Regions from separate parts of the Streptomyces sp. AHU1 genome, predicted to be linked through region 3. Evidence: predicted binding sites of a transcription regulator. Region 3 holds the regulator's gene; each other region holds the start of a gene.
The links. Region 3 encodes HrcA, which represses chaperone genes, less so after heat shock. Its sites were predicted from a motif close to TTNGCACTCNGNNNNNCNGAGTGCNAA; they were not measured.
Positions count from the first base shown of each region.

Region 1: the regulator HrcA is predicted to act here: its motif matches at 1,806-1,832, upstream of groL (chaperonin GroEL).
Region 2: the regulator HrcA is predicted to act here: its motif matches at 2,165-2,191, upstream of groES (co-chaperone GroES).

Region 1 covers NZ_CP174283.1:4,169,615-4,175,067, forward strand. The annotation lists gene groL (chaperonin GroEL) at 58-1,680, opposite strand; gene ACICHK_RS18580 (cold-shock protein) at 2,030-2,233, opposite strand; gene ACICHK_RS18585 (MoaD/ThiS family protein) at 2,675-2,950, opposite strand; gene thrC (threonine synthase) at 2,947-4,245, opposite strand; SAM riboswitch class I at 4,263-4,419, opposite strand; gene ACICHK_RS18595 (glucosyl-3-phosphoglycerate synthase) at 4,624-5,453, shown strand, end outside.
Region 2 covers NZ_CP174283.1:5,349,169-5,354,621, reverse strand. The annotation lists gene groL (chaperonin GroEL) at 1-1,557, opposite strand, end outside; gene groES (co-chaperone GroES) at 1,712-2,020, opposite strand; gene ACICHK_RS24020 (polysaccharide deacetylase family protein) at 2,274-3,026, opposite strand; gene ACICHK_RS24015 (THUMP-like domain-containing protein) at 3,276-4,469, shown strand; gene ctaD (cytochrome c oxidase subunit I) at 4,671-5,453, shown strand, end outside.
Region 3 covers NZ_CP174283.1:3,193,221-3,198,673, forward strand. The annotation lists gene ACICHK_RS14455 (nitronate monooxygenase) at 1-502, opposite strand, end outside; gene dnaJ (molecular chaperone DnaJ) at 613-1,752, opposite strand; gene hrcA (heat-inducible transcriptional repressor HrcA) at 1,753-2,769, opposite strand; gene ACICHK_RS14470 (MBL fold metallo-hydrolase) at 2,946-3,761, shown strand; gene ACICHK_RS14475 (DUF3097 domain-containing protein) at 3,793-4,602, shown strand; gene hemW (radical SAM family heme chaperone HemW) at 4,642-5,453, opposite strand, start outside.

The DNA of each region.
Region 1 (5,453 bases), 980 kb from region 3:
TGAAGGGGGTACCGCCCTCGGTCCCGTACTGCGACGAACCGCCGATCCGCGAAGGGATCAGAAGTCCATGTCACCGCCCGGCATGCCGCCGCCGGCCGGCGCGGCGGCCTTCTCCGGCTTGTCGGCGATGACGGCCTCGGTGGTCAGGAACAGCGCGGCGATGGAGGCGGCGTTCTGCAGAGCGGAACGGGTCACCTTCGCCGGGTCGATGATGCCTTCGGCGATCATGTCGACGTACTCACCGGTCGCGGCGTTCAGGCCGTGGCCGACGGGCAGGTTGCGCACCTTCTCGACGATGACGCCACCCTCGAGACCACCGTTGACGGCGATCTGCTTGAGCGGGGCCTCCAGGGCCAGGCGCACGGCGTTGGCGCCGGTCGCCTCGTCGCCCGAGAGCTCGAGCTTCTCGAAGACCGAGGAAGCCTGGAGCAGGGCCACGCCACCACCGGCGACGATGCCCTCCTCGACGGCCGCCTTCGCGTTGCGCACGGCGTCCTCGATGCGGTGCTTGCGCTCCTTGAGCTCGACCTCGGTGGCGGCACCGGCCTTGATGACGGCCACGCCGCCGGCCAGCTTCGCCAGACGCTCCTGGAGCTTCTCGCGGTCGTAGTCCGAGTCCGAGTTCTCGATCTCGGCACGGATCTGGTTCACCCGGCCGGCGACCTGGTCGGCGGCACCGGAGCCGTCGACGATCGTGGTCTCGTCCTTGGTGATGACGACCTTGCGGGCGCGGCCCAGCAGGTCCAGACCCGCGTTCTCCAGCTTGAGGCCGACCTCCTCGGAGATGACCTCGCCGCCCGTGAGGATGGCGATGTCGCCGAGCATGGCCTTGCGGCGGTCACCGAAGCCCGGGGCCTTGACGGCGACGGACTTGAAGGTGCCACGGATCTTGTTCACGACCAGGGTCGACAGGGCCTCGCCCTCGACGTCCTCGGCGATGATCAGCAGCGGCTTGCCCGACTGCATGACCTTCTCCAGGAGCGGGAGCAGGTCCTTCACGTTCGCGATCTTGGAGTTCGCGATCAGGATGTACGGGTCGTCGAGGACGGCCTCCATACGCTCCATGTCGGTGGCGAAGTACGCCGAGATGTAGCCCTTGTCGAAGCGCATGCCCTCGGTGAGCTCCAGCTCCAGACCGAAGGTCTGGGACTCCTCGACCGTGATGACGCCTTCCTTGCCGACCTTGTCCATCGCCTCGGCGATGAGCTCGCCGATCTGGGTGTCGGCGGCGGAGATGGAGGCCGTGGAAGCGATCTGCTCCTTGGTCTCGACATCCTTCGCCTGCTCGAGCAGGGCACCGGAGACGGCCTCGACGGCCTTCTCGATACCGCGCTTGAGGGCCATCGGGTTGGCGCCGGCGGCGACGTTGCGCAGACCCTCGCGGACGAGCGCCTGGGCGAGGACGGTGGCGGTGGTCGTACCGTCACCGGCGACGTCGTCCGTCTTCTTGGCGACTTCCTTGACCAGCTCGGCGCCGATCTTCTCGTACGGGTCCTCGAGCTCGATCTCCTTGGCGATGGAGACACCATCGTTGGTGATCGTGGGCGCGCCCCACTTCTTCTCGAGGACGACGTTGCGGCCCTTGGGGCCGAGGGTGACCTTGACGGCGTCGGCGAGCTGGTTCATCCCGCGCTCGAGACCGCGCCGTGCCTCCTCGTCGAACGCGATGATCTTGGCCATGTGAAGTGGTCCTCCCGGACGGGGTGGATTGCTCCGGATCGCGCCCGCGCCCGCGACGGACGGCCCCCGAGCCCTGTGGTTCCTTGCCCCACAGGCCTGCGGACCTCGCCGGCCCGATCCAAGTTCTGTCACTCTCACTCGGAGAGTGCTAACGCCAATGATTAGCACTCGACCCCTGCGAGTGCAAGCGCCATCCCACAAAACAGACCGCCCGCGGCACCCGAGGAGAGAGCACTCGCGGGCGCACACGGGACGGCGGAGGACGGCCGCGGACGCACGAGGGGCCCGCATCCCCGGTGGGATGCGGGCCCCTCGTGCGTGAGTTGCGTCGGTGGTCGTTCGCGCCCGATCAGACGGCGAGTTTGACCATGTCCGCCTGCGGACCCTTCTGGCCCTGCGAGATCTCGAACTCCACTCGCTGACCCTCTTCAAGGGTGCGGTAGCCGTCCATCTGAATCGCGCTGTAGTGCACGAAGACGTCCGCACCACCGTCGACCGCGATGAAGCCGTACCCCTTCTCCGCGTTGAACCACTTGACGGTGCCCTGAGCCATGCCTAACTCCCCTATTACTGGCCCTTGCACAGATCCACACTTCGCGGATCCGGGTCAGACCTCACCCCCCAACGGTTGGGGGTGTGCGCCGGAACGCGTCGACCGCGGCTGAATGTATCTGTCCAACTGCCCTCTGCAACAGGTCAATCGGACGAGAATTCTGGGCATGGCTGATCAATGATATGCGGAGGATACGCGAAGATCCGGGGCAATTCGGGCCCCGCAAATGCCATAAAATGCCCAAAAAGGCGATCCACTTTGGCTACTTCTTGTCGGCCGCCGAACGATCACTCATATGCGTCCGGCATGAAACCAACATCGAAAGCGGAGCGGCTTCCCCAACTCTAGCGCGCTCAACCCCACAGAATTGCCCCCTCCGTTTGTCTCACGGAGGGGGCAATTCTGTGAACGCAATGTGTTCGGCATTACCGAGGGTAACGATCAGCCTCCGGCGACGGCCGGAATGATCGATACGCCCGCGCCGTCCGGGGTCGCCGTCTCCAGACCCTGCTCGAAGCGCACGTCGTCGTCGTTGACGTACACGTTCACGAAGCGGCGCAGCTTGCCCTGGTCGTCCAGGACGCGCGCGGCGATGCCCGTGTGGTTCTGCTCCAGGTCGGCGATGACCTCGGCGAGGGTCGCGCCCTCGGCCTTCACCTCGGCGGCGCCACCGGTGTAGGTGCGCAGGATGGTGGGGATGCGGACGTTGACGCTCATGATGCGAGGCCAGCCTCTCGGAAGGAGTCGAGGTTCGGACGGATGGTCGCGGTCAGCCCGGTGTCGGAGGCCACCGCGTCCAGGGTCTTGAGGCCGTCGCCGGTGTTCAGCACGACCGTCGTCAAGGTCGGGTCCAGGAGACCGTTCTCGATCAGCTTGCGGGTGACGCCGACGGTCACACCGCCGGCCGTCTCGGCGAAGATGCCCTCGGTGCGCGCGAGCAGCTTGATCGCGTCGACGATCTGCTCGTCGTCCACGTCCTCCACCGCGCCGCCGGTGCGCCGCGCGATGTCCAGCACGTACGGTCCGTCCGCCGGGTTGCCGATGGCGAGCGACTTGGCGATGGTGTCCGGCTTCTGCGGCCGTACGACGTCGTGGCCGGCCTTGTAGGCGACGGAGACCGGGGAGCAGCCCTCGGCCTGGGCGCCGAAGATCTTGTACGGCTTGTCCTCGACGAGCCCGAGCTTGATCAGCTCCTGCAGCCCCTTGTCGATCTTCGTGAGCTGGGAGCCGGAGGCGATCGGCACGACGAGCTGGTCGGGGAGCCTCCAGCCGAGCTGCTCGCAGATCTCGTACGCCAGCGTCTTGGAGCCCTCGGCGTAGTAGGGCCGCAGGTTGACGTTGACGAAGCCCCAGCCCTCTCCGGCCGGGTCGCCGATCAGCTCGGAGCAGAAACGGTTCACGTCGTCGTAGTTGCCCTCGATGCCGACGAGCTCGCCGCCGTAGACCGCGGCCATGACGACCTTGCCCTGCTCCAGGTCGTGCGGGATGAACACGCAGGAACGGAAGCCGGCGCGGGCGGCCGCGGCGCCCACCGCTCCGGCGAGGTTGCCGGTGGAGGAGCAGGAGAGGGTGGTGAACCCGAAGGCGCGGGCCGCCTCGAGGGCCTGGGCGACGACGCGGTCCTTGAAGGAGTGCGTCGGGTTGCCGGAGTCGTCCTTGACGAAGAGCTTTCCGGCGTCGACACCCAGCTCACGGGCCAGGTTGTCGGCCTGGACGAGCTTGGTCCAGCCGGGGTTGATGTTCGGCTTGTCCGCCACGTCCGCGGGGACGGGCAGCAGCGGCGCGTAGCGCCAGATGTTCGCGGGTCCCGCTTCGATCAGCTTGCGGAGTTCCTCGGTGTCGTAGGCCGAGAAGTCGTAGGCGATCTCCAGCGGGCCGAAACACTCCTCGCAGGCGAAGACCGGGCCGAGCGGGACGCGGTGTCCGCACTCGCGGCAGGAAAGCGCCGCGGCCGGGCCGAGGTCCACCGAGTCGGCGGAGTTCGTGGTGCTTGCAACTGTCTGCGCAGCCATGGAGGCGAGGCCCTTTCTCCTCATCTTCCTCACGGCGCACTTCGCCGTGAGACGGATTTGGCACCTTCCCTAGCCGGGAGCCCCGCGACGCGATCGACATCGATCGGTACGAGACCGGCTGGAGGGTTGCCGGGGCTTCATCGGGCCGTATCCCTCTGCCCCTCTGGATGAGCGGTATTTGATTGTTGAACTGTTGAACGCGATACGCGCCGACGATCCAGGACATGCGATGGTCATGCGCGTTGTTCAAGACTGTAACCGAAGCCCAGGACAGTTGAGATAGTCGTCCGAACCGCGAGACGAGCCAATCGATCTGCCGCCGGCCGCGGCGGGCACGCCGATGAGAGCGTGTGATCAGACAGTGAGGAGCCGCAGACGGTGCTGAGAGAAGTCGAGAGCTGGCTGAGCACACGCTCCTGGTCCGTGACCGACCGCCCGCTCCACGGGCTCATGGCGGCCAAACGCGCCACGGGGTCGACGGTCAGTGTCGTCCTGCCCGCGCTCAACGAGGAGGAGACGGTCGGCGAGATCGTCTCCGTCATCCGCCACGACCTGATGCAGCAGGTGCCCCTCGTCGACGAGATCGTCGTCGTCGACTCGGGCTCCACCGACCGCACCTCCGCGGTCGCCGCCGCCGCGGGCGCGCGGGTCGTGCACCGCGACGACATCCTCCCGCGGATCCCGGCGGTGCCCGGCAAGGGCGAGGTGCTGTGGCGGTCGCTGCTCGTGACGAGCGGGGACATCGTCTGTTTCATCGACGCCGACCTCAAGGAGTTCTCGTCCGACTTCGTCTCCGGCATCGTGGGCCCCCTGCTCACCGATCCCGGCGTCGACCTGGTCAAGGCCATGTACGACCGCCCGATGGCCGGCGGCGGCGGACAGGGCGGCCGGGTCACCGAGCTGATGGCCCGCCCCCTGCTGAACATGCACTGGCCGCAGCTCGCGGGCTTCGTCCAGCCGCTCGGCGGCGAGTACGCGGCCCGCCGCTCGCTGCTCGAACAGCTCCCCTTCCCCGTCGGCTACGGCGTCGAACTGGGCATGCTCGTCGACGCCCTGCACCTGGTGGGCCTGGACGCCCTCGCCCAGGTCGACGTCGGGGTGCGCAAGCACCGCCACCAGGACGGGCAGGCGCTCGGCCGCATGGCCGCCGCGATCTACCGCACCGCACAGCTCCGGCTGGCGCGCGGCCACCTGATCCGCCCCTCCCT
Region 2 (5,453 bases), 2.2 Mb from region 3:
GGTCTCGGTCGTGAGGAGCAGGGAGGCGATGGAGGCGGCGTTCTCCAGGGCGGAGCGGGTGACCTTCACCGGGTCGATGACGCCGGCCTTGACCAGGTCGCCGTACTCACCGGTGGCGGCGTTGAAGCCCTGGCCCTTGTCGAGGTCAGCGACCTTGGAGGTGATGACGTAGCCCTCCAGGCCGGCGTTCTCGGCGATCCAGCGCAGCGGCTCGACGGCGGCGCGGCGGACGACCGCGACACCCGTGGCCTCGTCGCCGGTCTTGTCGAGGTTGCCCTCGAGGACCTTGACGGCGTGGACGAGCGCGGAGCCACCACCGGAGACGATGCCCTCCTCGACCGCGGCGCGGGTCGCGGAGATGGCGTCCTCCAGACGGTGCTTCTTCTCCTTCAGCTCCACCTCGGTGGCGGCGCCGACCTTGATCACGCACACGCCGCCGGCCAGCTTCGCGAGGCGCTCCTGGAGCTTCTCGCGGTCCCAGTCGGAGTCCGTGTTCTCGATCTCGGCCTTGATCTGGTTGACGCGGCCGGCGACCTCGTCCGCGCTGCCGGCACCGTCGACGATGGTGGTGTCGTCCTTGGTGATGGTCACGCGGCGGGCGCTGCCGAGCACGTCCAGACCGACCTGGTCGAGCTTGAGGCCGACCTCCTCGGCGATGACCTGACCACCGGTGAGGGTGGCGATGTCGCCGAGCATGGCCTTGCGGCGGTCACCGAAGCCGGGGGCCTTCACGGCGACGGCGTTGAACGTGCCGCGGATCTTGTTCACGACCAGGGTCGACAGGGCCTCGCCCTCGACGTCCTCGGCGATGATCAGCAGCGGCTTGGAGGCGTTCGACTGGATGACCTTCTCCAGCAACGGCAGCAGGTCCTGGATGGAGCTGATCTTGCCCTGGTGGATGAGGATGTACGGGTCGTCGAGGACGGCCTCCATACGCTCCTGGTCGGACACCATGTACGGGGACAGGTAGCCCTTGTCGAAGGCCATGCCCTCGGTGAAGTCGAGCTCCAGGCCGAAGGTGTTGGACTCCTCGACGGTGATGACACCGTCCTTGCCGACCTTGTCCATCGCCTCGGCGATGAGCTCGCCGACCTGCGGGTCCTGGGCGGACAGACCGGCGACGGCGGCGATGTCGGACTTCTCGTCGATCGGGCGCGCGGTGGCGAGGAGCTCGTCGGAGACCGCCTTGACGGCCGCGTCGATGCCCTTCTTCAGCAGCGCCGGGGAGGCACCCGCGGCGACGTTGCGCAGGCCCTCGCGCACGAGCGCCTGGGCGAGCACGGTGGCGGTGGTCGTACCGTCACCCGCGATGTCGTTGGTCTTGGTCGCCACCTCCTTCACCAGCTGGGCGCCGAGGTTCTCGAACGCGTCCTCGACCTCGACCTCACGGGCGATGGTCACACCGTCGTTGGTGATGGTGGGAGCGCCGAACTTCTTGTCGATGACGACGTTGCGGCCCTTGGGGCCGATCGTCACCTTCACCGTGTCGGCAAGCTTGTTGACGCCGCGCTCAAGGGCGCGACGGGCGTCCTCGTCGAACTTCAGGATCTTCGCCATGGGAGCGGTTCAGCCCTCTCGGAAAATGATGGAGAAACGAACTGCGCCCCCGGCGCCCGGCTGTTGATGGTCGCGGGGGCCAGGGGCGCAGTTCACTGCGATGCTTGGTGCGGGGTCGTCCGGGGGAAGGTCCCGAACTCCCTTACCGGGTGAATTACTTCTCGATGATCGCGAGCACGTCGCGAGCCGAGAGGACGAGGTACTCCTCGCCGTTGTACTTCACCTCGGTGCCGCCGTACTTGCTGTAGAGAACGATGTCGCCGACGGCGACGTCGAGCTCGACACGCTTGCCGTCCTCGATGCGGCCCGGGCCCACGGCCAGGACGACGCCCTCCTGGGGCTTCTCCTTCGCCGTGTCGGGAATGACCAGGCCGGAGGCCGTGGTCTGCTCGGCGTCGAGCGGCTGGACCACGATGCGGTCCTCGAGCGGCTTGATGGCAACCTTGGAGCTGGCGGTCGTCACGATCCGACCTCCCCCTTCGGAGATCTCACGGGGTTAACTGTCTGAGGTGGCGACCAGGTCGATCCGTCGTCGCGGGTGCCGGACCTGCCCGTCGCTGTTGGCACTCTCCAGGGGGGAGTGCCAGACCTGAGACTATGACTGTGATTAGCACTCGGTCAAGCGGAGTGCCAAAGCCGTCCGGCGTGGCGTGGCCCGGAAGGCCCCGGACCGCCCCGGACGGGCGCGTCCGGGGACCGCTCTCCGGCCGGTGTCCCTAGAGGTAGTTCTCCAGTCGCGCCACGGTGAAGCCCTCGCGCTGGATCCTCCGGAGCAGCCCGAGCGTGGCGTCCGTGAGGCCGGGTTCGCCCGGGCCGGAGAGGATGTCACCCGGACGGAGCCGGTGCGCGTCGGCCGTCCTGCCGAGGACGAGCGCGGTGACCCCGCAGTCGGCGGCGGCGCGCAGGGTGGTCTCGTCGTACCTGCCGTACGGGGGCCGCAGCAGCCGGGGCCGGACGCCGAAGCGCCGGGCGAGCTTGTCCTGTTGTCCGCAGATCTCGGCACGCTGGCCGGCGTAGGGCAGACCGCGCAGGACGGCGTGGTCGAGGGTGTGGTTCTGGACGCTCGCGCCGACCGCGCGCAGCCGGGCGAAGCGCCCGTACCCGGGCCCGGCGACCCGGTCCGTGAGGAACACGCTGACCGGCAGGCGCAGTTCACGGACCATGTCGGCGAACCGGGGATCGCGCTCCGCCCCGTCGTCGTACGTCAGGAAGACCACCTTGTCGCGGGTGCGCACCTGGTCGACGACGGGCGGCAGTTCCGTGTCGGCGGTGCGCGCGGTGGCCCGGGCGGGGACTTCCGGCGCCGGCGCGAGCGGGGTGGAGAGACCCCAGCGGCGGTACACCGACTCCGTCGGGTGGACCCGCTGGGCCGCCTTCTTGCCGAGGCGCTCGATGGGGTCGACGGACTGCGCGCAGCCGCCGAGCAGGAGCGCCACGAGCAGCCCGGCGGCCGACACCCTCGCCCTCACGGGGAGCCCTCCGGGCATGCGACCGCGCACCCCTCGGCGGGAGCCGCTCCGGTCCCGGCGCAGCCGGAGGTGAGGAGGACGAGGGCGAGCACGCCGACCCCCCGACGCGCACCAGCCCCGTTTGCGCCGGTTTTATCATTTTGTCGTACGGGTCGCATGGAGCCGGATCCTCCCAGCTCACCGGCCTCGCCAGGGCCTCGACACCGCCGCCGGAAGCACACCGTCCACCGACTGGCCCACAATGGCCGGGTGAACGACGTCTCCTTCGCCCCCCTCCTCACCGCCGAGGGCCGCGCCCTGCTCGACGAGGTCCGCGCCACCGAACCGGCGCAGGAACTGGCCGTCGCCACCCGACTGCGCCGCAAGCACCCCGCCGAACTGGTCTCCGCGGCCCTCGGACAGGCGCGGCTGCGGCAGCGGGCGGTGGCGAAGTTCGGGGCCGAGGACGCCGGACGGATGTTCTTCACCCCGAACGGGGTCGAGCAGTCCACCCGTACGAGCGTGGCCGTGCACCGCGCCGAGCGGCTGCGCGTGCTGGGAGTCCGTTCCGTCGCCGACCTGTGCTGCGGCATCGGCGGCGACGCCATCGCGCTGGCCCGCGCCGGAATCCGCGTCCTGGCCGTCGACCGCGACCCGCTGACGGCCGCCGCCGCCCGCGCGAACGCCGACGCGCTGGGGCTCGCGGACCTGATCGAGGTGCGCGAGGCGGACGTCACCGAGGTGGACACCGCCTCGTACGACGCCGTCTTCGTGGACCCCGCGCGCCGGGGCGGCCGGGGCCGGATCTTCGACCCGGAGGCCTACTCGCCGCCGCTGTCCTGGGCGGTCGCGGCGGCCCTCAAGTCCCCGGTCGCCGCGCTGAAGATCGCTCCCGGCATCCCGCACGAGGCGGTCCCCGCCGAGGCGGAGGCCGAGTGGATCTCGGACGGCGGGGACGTGAAGGAGGCGGTGCTCTGGTTCGGCACGGAGCCGGGCCTGGTGCGCGCCACCCTGCTGCCGGGCCCGCGCGAGCTGCGCGGCCGCGGCCTGCCGGATCCGGCGGTCAGGACGGTCGGACGCTATCTGTACGAGCCGGACGGCGCCGTCATCCGCGCGCACCTGGTCGCCGAGGTGGCCGAGGACCTGGACGGCGGACTGGTCGACGAGACGATCGCCTACGTCACCGCGGACGAGCTGCGCCCCACCCCGTACGCCGCCGCGTACGAGATCACCGATCGACTCCCCTTCAACGTGAAGAAGTTGAAGGCCCTGCTCCGGGAGCGGGAGGTCGGCGTCCTGACCGTGAAGAAGCGCGGGTCGGCCGTCGAACCGGAGGAACTGCGCCGCAAGGTGAAGCCGCAGGGCCCGCACTCCGCGACCGTGTTCCTCACCCGGGTGGCGGGAGCCCCGACCATGCTGGTGGGGGCACCCGCGCGGCCGGCCACCGCCGGCGACGCGTTCTGAGCGAGGCACGGTCCGGCGGCGGACCGACACCAAAAACCGAGTGAACGGGTGAAATTCGGCGAAAGCGTCCACTTCCAGTGGATATCCGCCTGAATTTCCGTAGCGTTGCGTCGGAACGAAGCCGCCGTCCCGGCTTCGGCGTCGACCCGTCGGGCCTTGAGCAGACCGGTCCGGACCGGAAAACTCGGAGACGAACGAACCGTGAGCATCCCCAAAGGGCCCCATGCCGCCGCCGCAGCGGTTGACGAATCGTACGAGGACGAACTGCCGGTGCGGCGCAAGCGGCCCGGCAGCGTCGTGGTCAAGTGGCTCACCACCACCGACCACAAGACGATCGGCACGCTCTATCTGGTGTCGTCGTTCGCGTTCTTCGTGGTCGGCGGCATCATGGCGCTGCTCATGCGCGCCGAGCTGGCCCGCCCGGGTCTGCAGATCCTGTCGAACGAGCAGTACAACCAGGCGTTCACGATGCACGGCCTGGTCATGCTGCTGATGTTCGCGACGCCGTTGTTCGCCGGTTTCGCCAACTGGATCATGCCGCTGCAGATCGGGGCGCCCGACGTGGCGTTCCCGCGGCTGAACATGCTGGCCTACTGGCTGTACCTCTTCGGCTCGACGCTCGCGGCGGCCAGCTTCCTCACCCCGCAGGGCGCCCCCGACTTCGGCTGGTTCATGTACGTGCCCCTGTCGGACGCGTACCACACGCCGACCATCGGCGCCGACATGGGAATCATGGGTCTGGCCTTCTCCGGCTTCGGCACGATCCTCGGCTCGGTCAACTTCATCACCACGATCATCTGCATGCGCGCTCCCGGCATGACGATGTTCCGCATGCCGATCTTCTGCTGGAACGTGCTGCTGACCGGCGTCCTGGTCCTGTTCGCCTTCCCGGTCCTGGCGGCGGCCCTCTTCACCCTGGAGGTGGACCGCAAGTTCGGTGCGCACGTGTTCGACGCGGCCAACGGCGGAGCCCTGCTGTGGCAA
Region 3 (5,453 bases):
CGTCGGCCCCGGCCCGCTGCACGCCGAGGGCTTCCTCGGCCGTGGTGGCGGTGACCAGGGTGAGGGTTCCGGCGCGGCGCAGCGACTGGAGCACCTCCGGCTTCGGGACGCCGAAGTGGAAGGAGACCGCCGCCACCGGCTTGTCGAGGAGGACGGCGAGTTTGGCGTCGTAGCCGTCGTCGCGTCCGCTGTCCGGGTCACCGAGCTCGGTCTCGTACCAGGCGGCCTCGCCGGCGAGCTGGTGGGCGTACACCTCGACCGCGGCGGCGTCCGCGTGCTCGGGCTGCGGGAGGAACAGGTTGACGCCGAAGGGACGGCCGGTCAGCCCGCGCAGCTGCTTGATCTCCTGGTACATGCCGTCGGCGGTCTTGTACCCGGCGGCGAGGAAGCCGAGCCCCCCGGCCTCGGACACGGCGGCCGCGAGCTGCGGGACGGAGACCCCGCCCGCCATGGGAGCCTGCACGATCGGGTGAGGGAAGAGATCGGTCAGCGCGGAGGACATGACGGCATGTTGTCACGTCGCCGCAACAAGTCCGAATCCGATCGCCCGCCCGGACCGGCCCCCGGGACGAAGGGCACGGAGCGGTGTCCCCGCCCCGTGCCCCGCCTGGATCAGCGGCCGTTGAAGGCGTCCTTCAGCCGGGAGAAGAGCCCCTGCTGACCGGGCTGGAACTGACCGGTGGGCCGCTCCTCGCCGCGCAGCTTGGCGAGCTCGCGCAGCAGCCGTTCCTGCTCCGGGTCGAGCTTGGTCGGCGTCATGACCTCGACGTGCACGACGAGGTCGCCGCGGCCGCCGCCGCGCAGGTGCGTGACGCCCCGGCCGTGCAGCGGGATCGACTGGCCGGACTGCGTGCCCGGACGGATGTCGACCTCCTCCATGCCGTCGAGGGTCTCCAGCGGCACCTTGGTGCCGAGGGCCGCCGCGGTCATCGGGATGGTGACCGTGCAGTGCAGGTCGTCGCCGCGCCGCTGGAAGGTGGAGTGCGGCAGCTCGTGGATCTCGACGTACAGGTCGCCGGCGGGGCCGCCGCCGGGGCCGACCTCGCCCTCGCCCGCGAGCTGGATGCGGGTGCCGTTGTCCACACCGGCCGGGATCTTGACCGTGAGGGTGCGGCGGGAGCGGACCCGGCCGTCGCCCGCGCACTCGTGGCACGGGGTCGGGACGACGGTGCCGAAGCCCTGGCACTGCGGACACGGCCGCGAGGTCATGACCTGGCCGAGGAAGGACCGCGTCACCTGGGACACCTCGCCGCGGCCGCGGCACATGTCACAGGTCTGCGCGGCGGTGCCGGGCGCTGCGCCCTCGCCGTTGCAGGTGCCGCAGACGACGGCCGTGTCGACCTGGATGTCCTTCGTGGTGCCGAAGGCCGCCTCGTCGAGCTCGATCTCCAGCCGGATCATGGCGTCCTGGCCCCGGCGGGTGCGCGAGCGCGGTCCGCGCTGCGACGCCGTGCCGAAGAACGCGTCCATGATGTCGGAGAAGTTGCCGAAGCCGCCCTGGCCGAAGCCGCCGGCGCCACCGCCGCCGCCCTGCTGGGACAGCGGGTCGCCGCCGAGGTCGTAGACCTGCTTCTTCTGCGGGTCCGACAACACCTCGTACGCGGCGTTGATCTCCTTGAACCGCTCCTGCGTCTTCGGATCGGGATTGACGTCCGGGTGCAGCTCGCGAGCGAGCCTCCGGAACGCCTTCTTGATCTCGTCCTGGGACGCGTCGCGGCGCACGCCGAGTACGGCGTAGTAGTCCGTGGCCACTTACGACTCCGCCAGGATCTGTCCGACGTACCGTGCCACCGCTCGTACCGCTCCCATCGTTCCCGGGTAATCCATGCGGGTCGGGCCGACCACGCCGAGTTTGGCTACTGCCTCGCCGCCCGAACCGTAGCCGACGGAGACCACGGACGTGGAGTTGAGTCCCTCGTACGCGTTCTCGTGCCCGATTCGCACGGTCATGCTCGAATCCCCGGCCTCTCCAAGCAGTTTGAGGAGCACGACCTGCTCCTCCAGCGCTTCGAGCACCGGCCGGATGGTGAGAGGGAAGTCATGTCCGAAACGGGTGAGATTGGCGGTACCGCCGATCATCAGCCGTTCCTCGGTCTCCTCGACGAGCGTCTCCAGCAGCGTGGAGAGCACCGTCGAGACCGTACCCCGGTCCTCCGCCTCGAAGGCTTCGGGGAGGTCCTGGACGAGCTGCGGGACGTCCGCGAAGGGGCGCCCCGCGACCCGGCTGTTGAGCCGGGCGCGCAGGTCCGCCAGCGACGTCTCACCGAACGGCGCCGGACAGTTGATCATGCGCTGTTCGACCCGGCCGGTGTCCGTGATCAGCACGAGCATCACCCGCGCGGGGGCGAGCGACAGCAGCTCCACGTGACGCACGGTCGAACGGGTCAGCGAGGGGTACTGCACGACGGCGACCTGACGGGTGAGCTGCGCGAGCAGCCGCACGGTCCGCCCGACGACGTCGTCGAGGTCGACGGCCCCGTCCAGGAAGTTCTGGATGGCGCGGCGCTCGGGCGCGGTCATCGGCTTGACGCCGGCGAGCTTGTCGACGAAGAGGCGGTACCCCTTGTCCGTGGGGATGCGCCCGGCACTGGTGTGCGGCTGGGCGATGTACCCCTCGTCCTCCAGGACCGCCATGTCGTTGCGGACGGTCGCGGGCGAGACGCCGAGGCGGTGCCGCTCGGTGAGCGCCTTGGAGCCGACCGGCTCCTCGGTGCCCACGTAGTCCTGGACGATGGCGCGGAGCACCTCGAGCCTGCGTTCGCTGAGCATCGCGCACCTCCAGAAGTCGACTCGGTGGTCTTCGTGGCCTTCGTGGCATTCGCCTGGCACTCAGCGCACGCGAGTGCCAACGTTCCCCGGCCCAGTGTACGGCGGTGGGGCACGGCCCGGGCAAGGGCGGGCCTGCGATGTCGTGCACGGCACCCCGCCACCGTTAGCGTCGCCGCATGAGGCTGACTTGGGAAGAGCTGGGATGGGAAAGGGTGGCGCCCCGGGTCGGGCGACGGCGGCTTCCGGACTGGGACTGCACGGCCGGGCTCGTCGTCGGCGAGGGCGCGGCGCTGATGATCGACGCCGGGTCGAGCCTCGCGGAGGGCGCCCGGCTGCGCTCCGATGCGCGGGTCCTGGCCGGCGGACGTGTGACCCATCTCGCGCTCACCCACCCGCATTTCGATCACGTTTTCGGCGCCGCGGTGTTCGCGGGCGCGCGGGTCCTCGCCGCGGACGGTTCGTCCGGGGTGTACGAGAGGGGCCGCGACGAACTGTGCGCGGACGCGGTGCGCAACGGCCTCGCCCCGGAGGCGGCGGAGGAGGCGGCCGACACCCTCGTGCGCCCCCGCCTCTTCGTCCGGAGCACCCTGGACCTGGACCTCGGCGGCGGTGTCGGGGTCCGGCTGGTGCGGACGGGCGAGGGCCACACCGCCCATGACCTCGTGGCCGTCGTGCCGGGGGACCCGGCGGTGGTGTTCTGCGGCGACCTGGTCGAGGAGTCGGGCGAGCCGCAGGCGGGCCCCGACGCCGTGCCGTCGCGCTGGCCGACGGCCCTCGACCGGCTGCTGGAGCTGGGCGGCGAGGACGCGCTCTACGTCCCCGGGCACGGGGCGGTCGTGGACGCCGCGTTCGTGCGGGCGCAACGGGACGCCCTGGCCGCGCGGTTCGGCGTGGCCGCCGCCGGGCCGGCGGGACCGGGGACAGGGGGTTCCGGCTCGGCGGGTTCCGGCACGGCGGGTTCCGGCACGGCGGGTTCCGGCGTGTCGCGGTGAACGCCGCCGGGCTTCTCCTATCGTCATCCGAATGCGCCAGTACTCTCCGGACCTGACCCCGCCGTGGAAGAAGCCCCGGTCCGTGCCCGAGGTCCCGGCGGACCCGGGTCTGGTCGTCGAGGAGCCCGGCACCGGCTTCTGCGGCGCGGTGATCCGCTGCGAGGCGGGCACGGTGACCCTGGAGGACCGCTTCGGCAAGCACCGGGTGTTCCCGCTGGAGCCGCGCGGCTTCCTCCTGGAGGGCAGGACGGTGACGCTGGTCCGCCCGACGGCCGCCGCGCCGGTCCGCCCCGGCCGTACGGCGTCCGGATCGGTGGCGGTCCCCGGCGCCCGCGCCCGGGTCGCGCGCGCCGGGCGCATCTACGTCGAGGGCCGCCACGACGCCGAACTCGTCGAACGGGTCTGGGGCGACGACCTGCGCGTCGAGGGCGTCGTCGTGGAGTACCTGGAGGGCGTCGACGACCTCCCGGCGGTCGTCGACGCGTTCGCCCCGGGCCCGGACGCCCGGCTCGGCGTCCTCGTCGACCACCTGGTCCCGGGTTCGAAGGAGTCCCGGATCGCGGAGGCGGTCACGAGCGAGCACGCCCTGGTGCTCGGCCACCCGTACATCGACGTCTGGGAGGCCGTGAAGCCCTCCTCCGTCGGCATTCCGTCCTGGCCCCGGGTCCCGCACGGCCAGGACTGGAAGACGGGTGTGTGCCGCGCCCTGGGCTGGCCGGAGAACACCGGCGCGGCCTGGCAGCACATCCTGTCCCGGGTGCACTCCTACAAGGACCTGGAACCGGCGCTCCTGGGCCGGGTGGAGGAACTGATCGACTTCGTGACCGCGCCGCCGGAGTGACGGGAACGGCACGGGCGGCCGGGGCCGGGCGCGGCGCGCTCAGTCCACCAGGTCCCGGACGACGGCGTCCGCGAGGAGGCGGCCGCGCAGGGTGAGGACGGCGCGGCCCGCGTCGTAGGGACCGGCTTCGAGGAGCCCCTCGGACAGGGCGCGGCGGGAGGCCGCGAGGCCCTCGGGGCGCAGCAGGGAGAGCGGGCAGCCCTCGCGCAGCCGCAGTTCGAGGAGGATCCGCTCGACCCGCCGGTCCTCCTCGGAGAGGAGTTCACGGCCCGCCCCCGGCGAGCGGCCCTCGGCCAGAGCGGCCGCGTACGCCCCCGGATGCTTCACGTTCCACCAGCGAACACCGCCCACGTGGCTGTGCGCGCCGGGGCCCGCGCCCCACCAGTCGGCGCCCCTCCAGTAGAGCTCGTTGTGCAGACAGCGGCCGGCCTCGGAGGTGGCCCAGTTCGACACCTCGTACCAGTCGAAGCCCGCCGCCGACATCACCTCGTCCGCGATGAGGTAGCGGTCCGCGTGCACGTCGTCGTCCGTCATGGGGACCTCGCCGCGGCGGATGCGGCGCGCGAGCTGCGTGCCCTCCTCGACGATGAGCGCGTAGGCGGAGATGTGATCGGGGCCGGCGCCGAGGGCCGCTTCGAGGGAGGCCCGCCAGTCGTCGTCCGACTCCCCCGGTGTGCCGTAGATCAGGTCCAGGTTCACATGTGCGAAGCCGGCCGCGCGGGCCTCGGCGACACAGGCCTCGGGGCGGCCCGGGGTGTGCGTGCGGTCGAGCACCTTCAGGACGTGCTGGCGGGCGCTCTGCATGCCGAAGGAGATCCGGTTGAAGCCGCCGGCGCGCAGGGTCGCGAGGT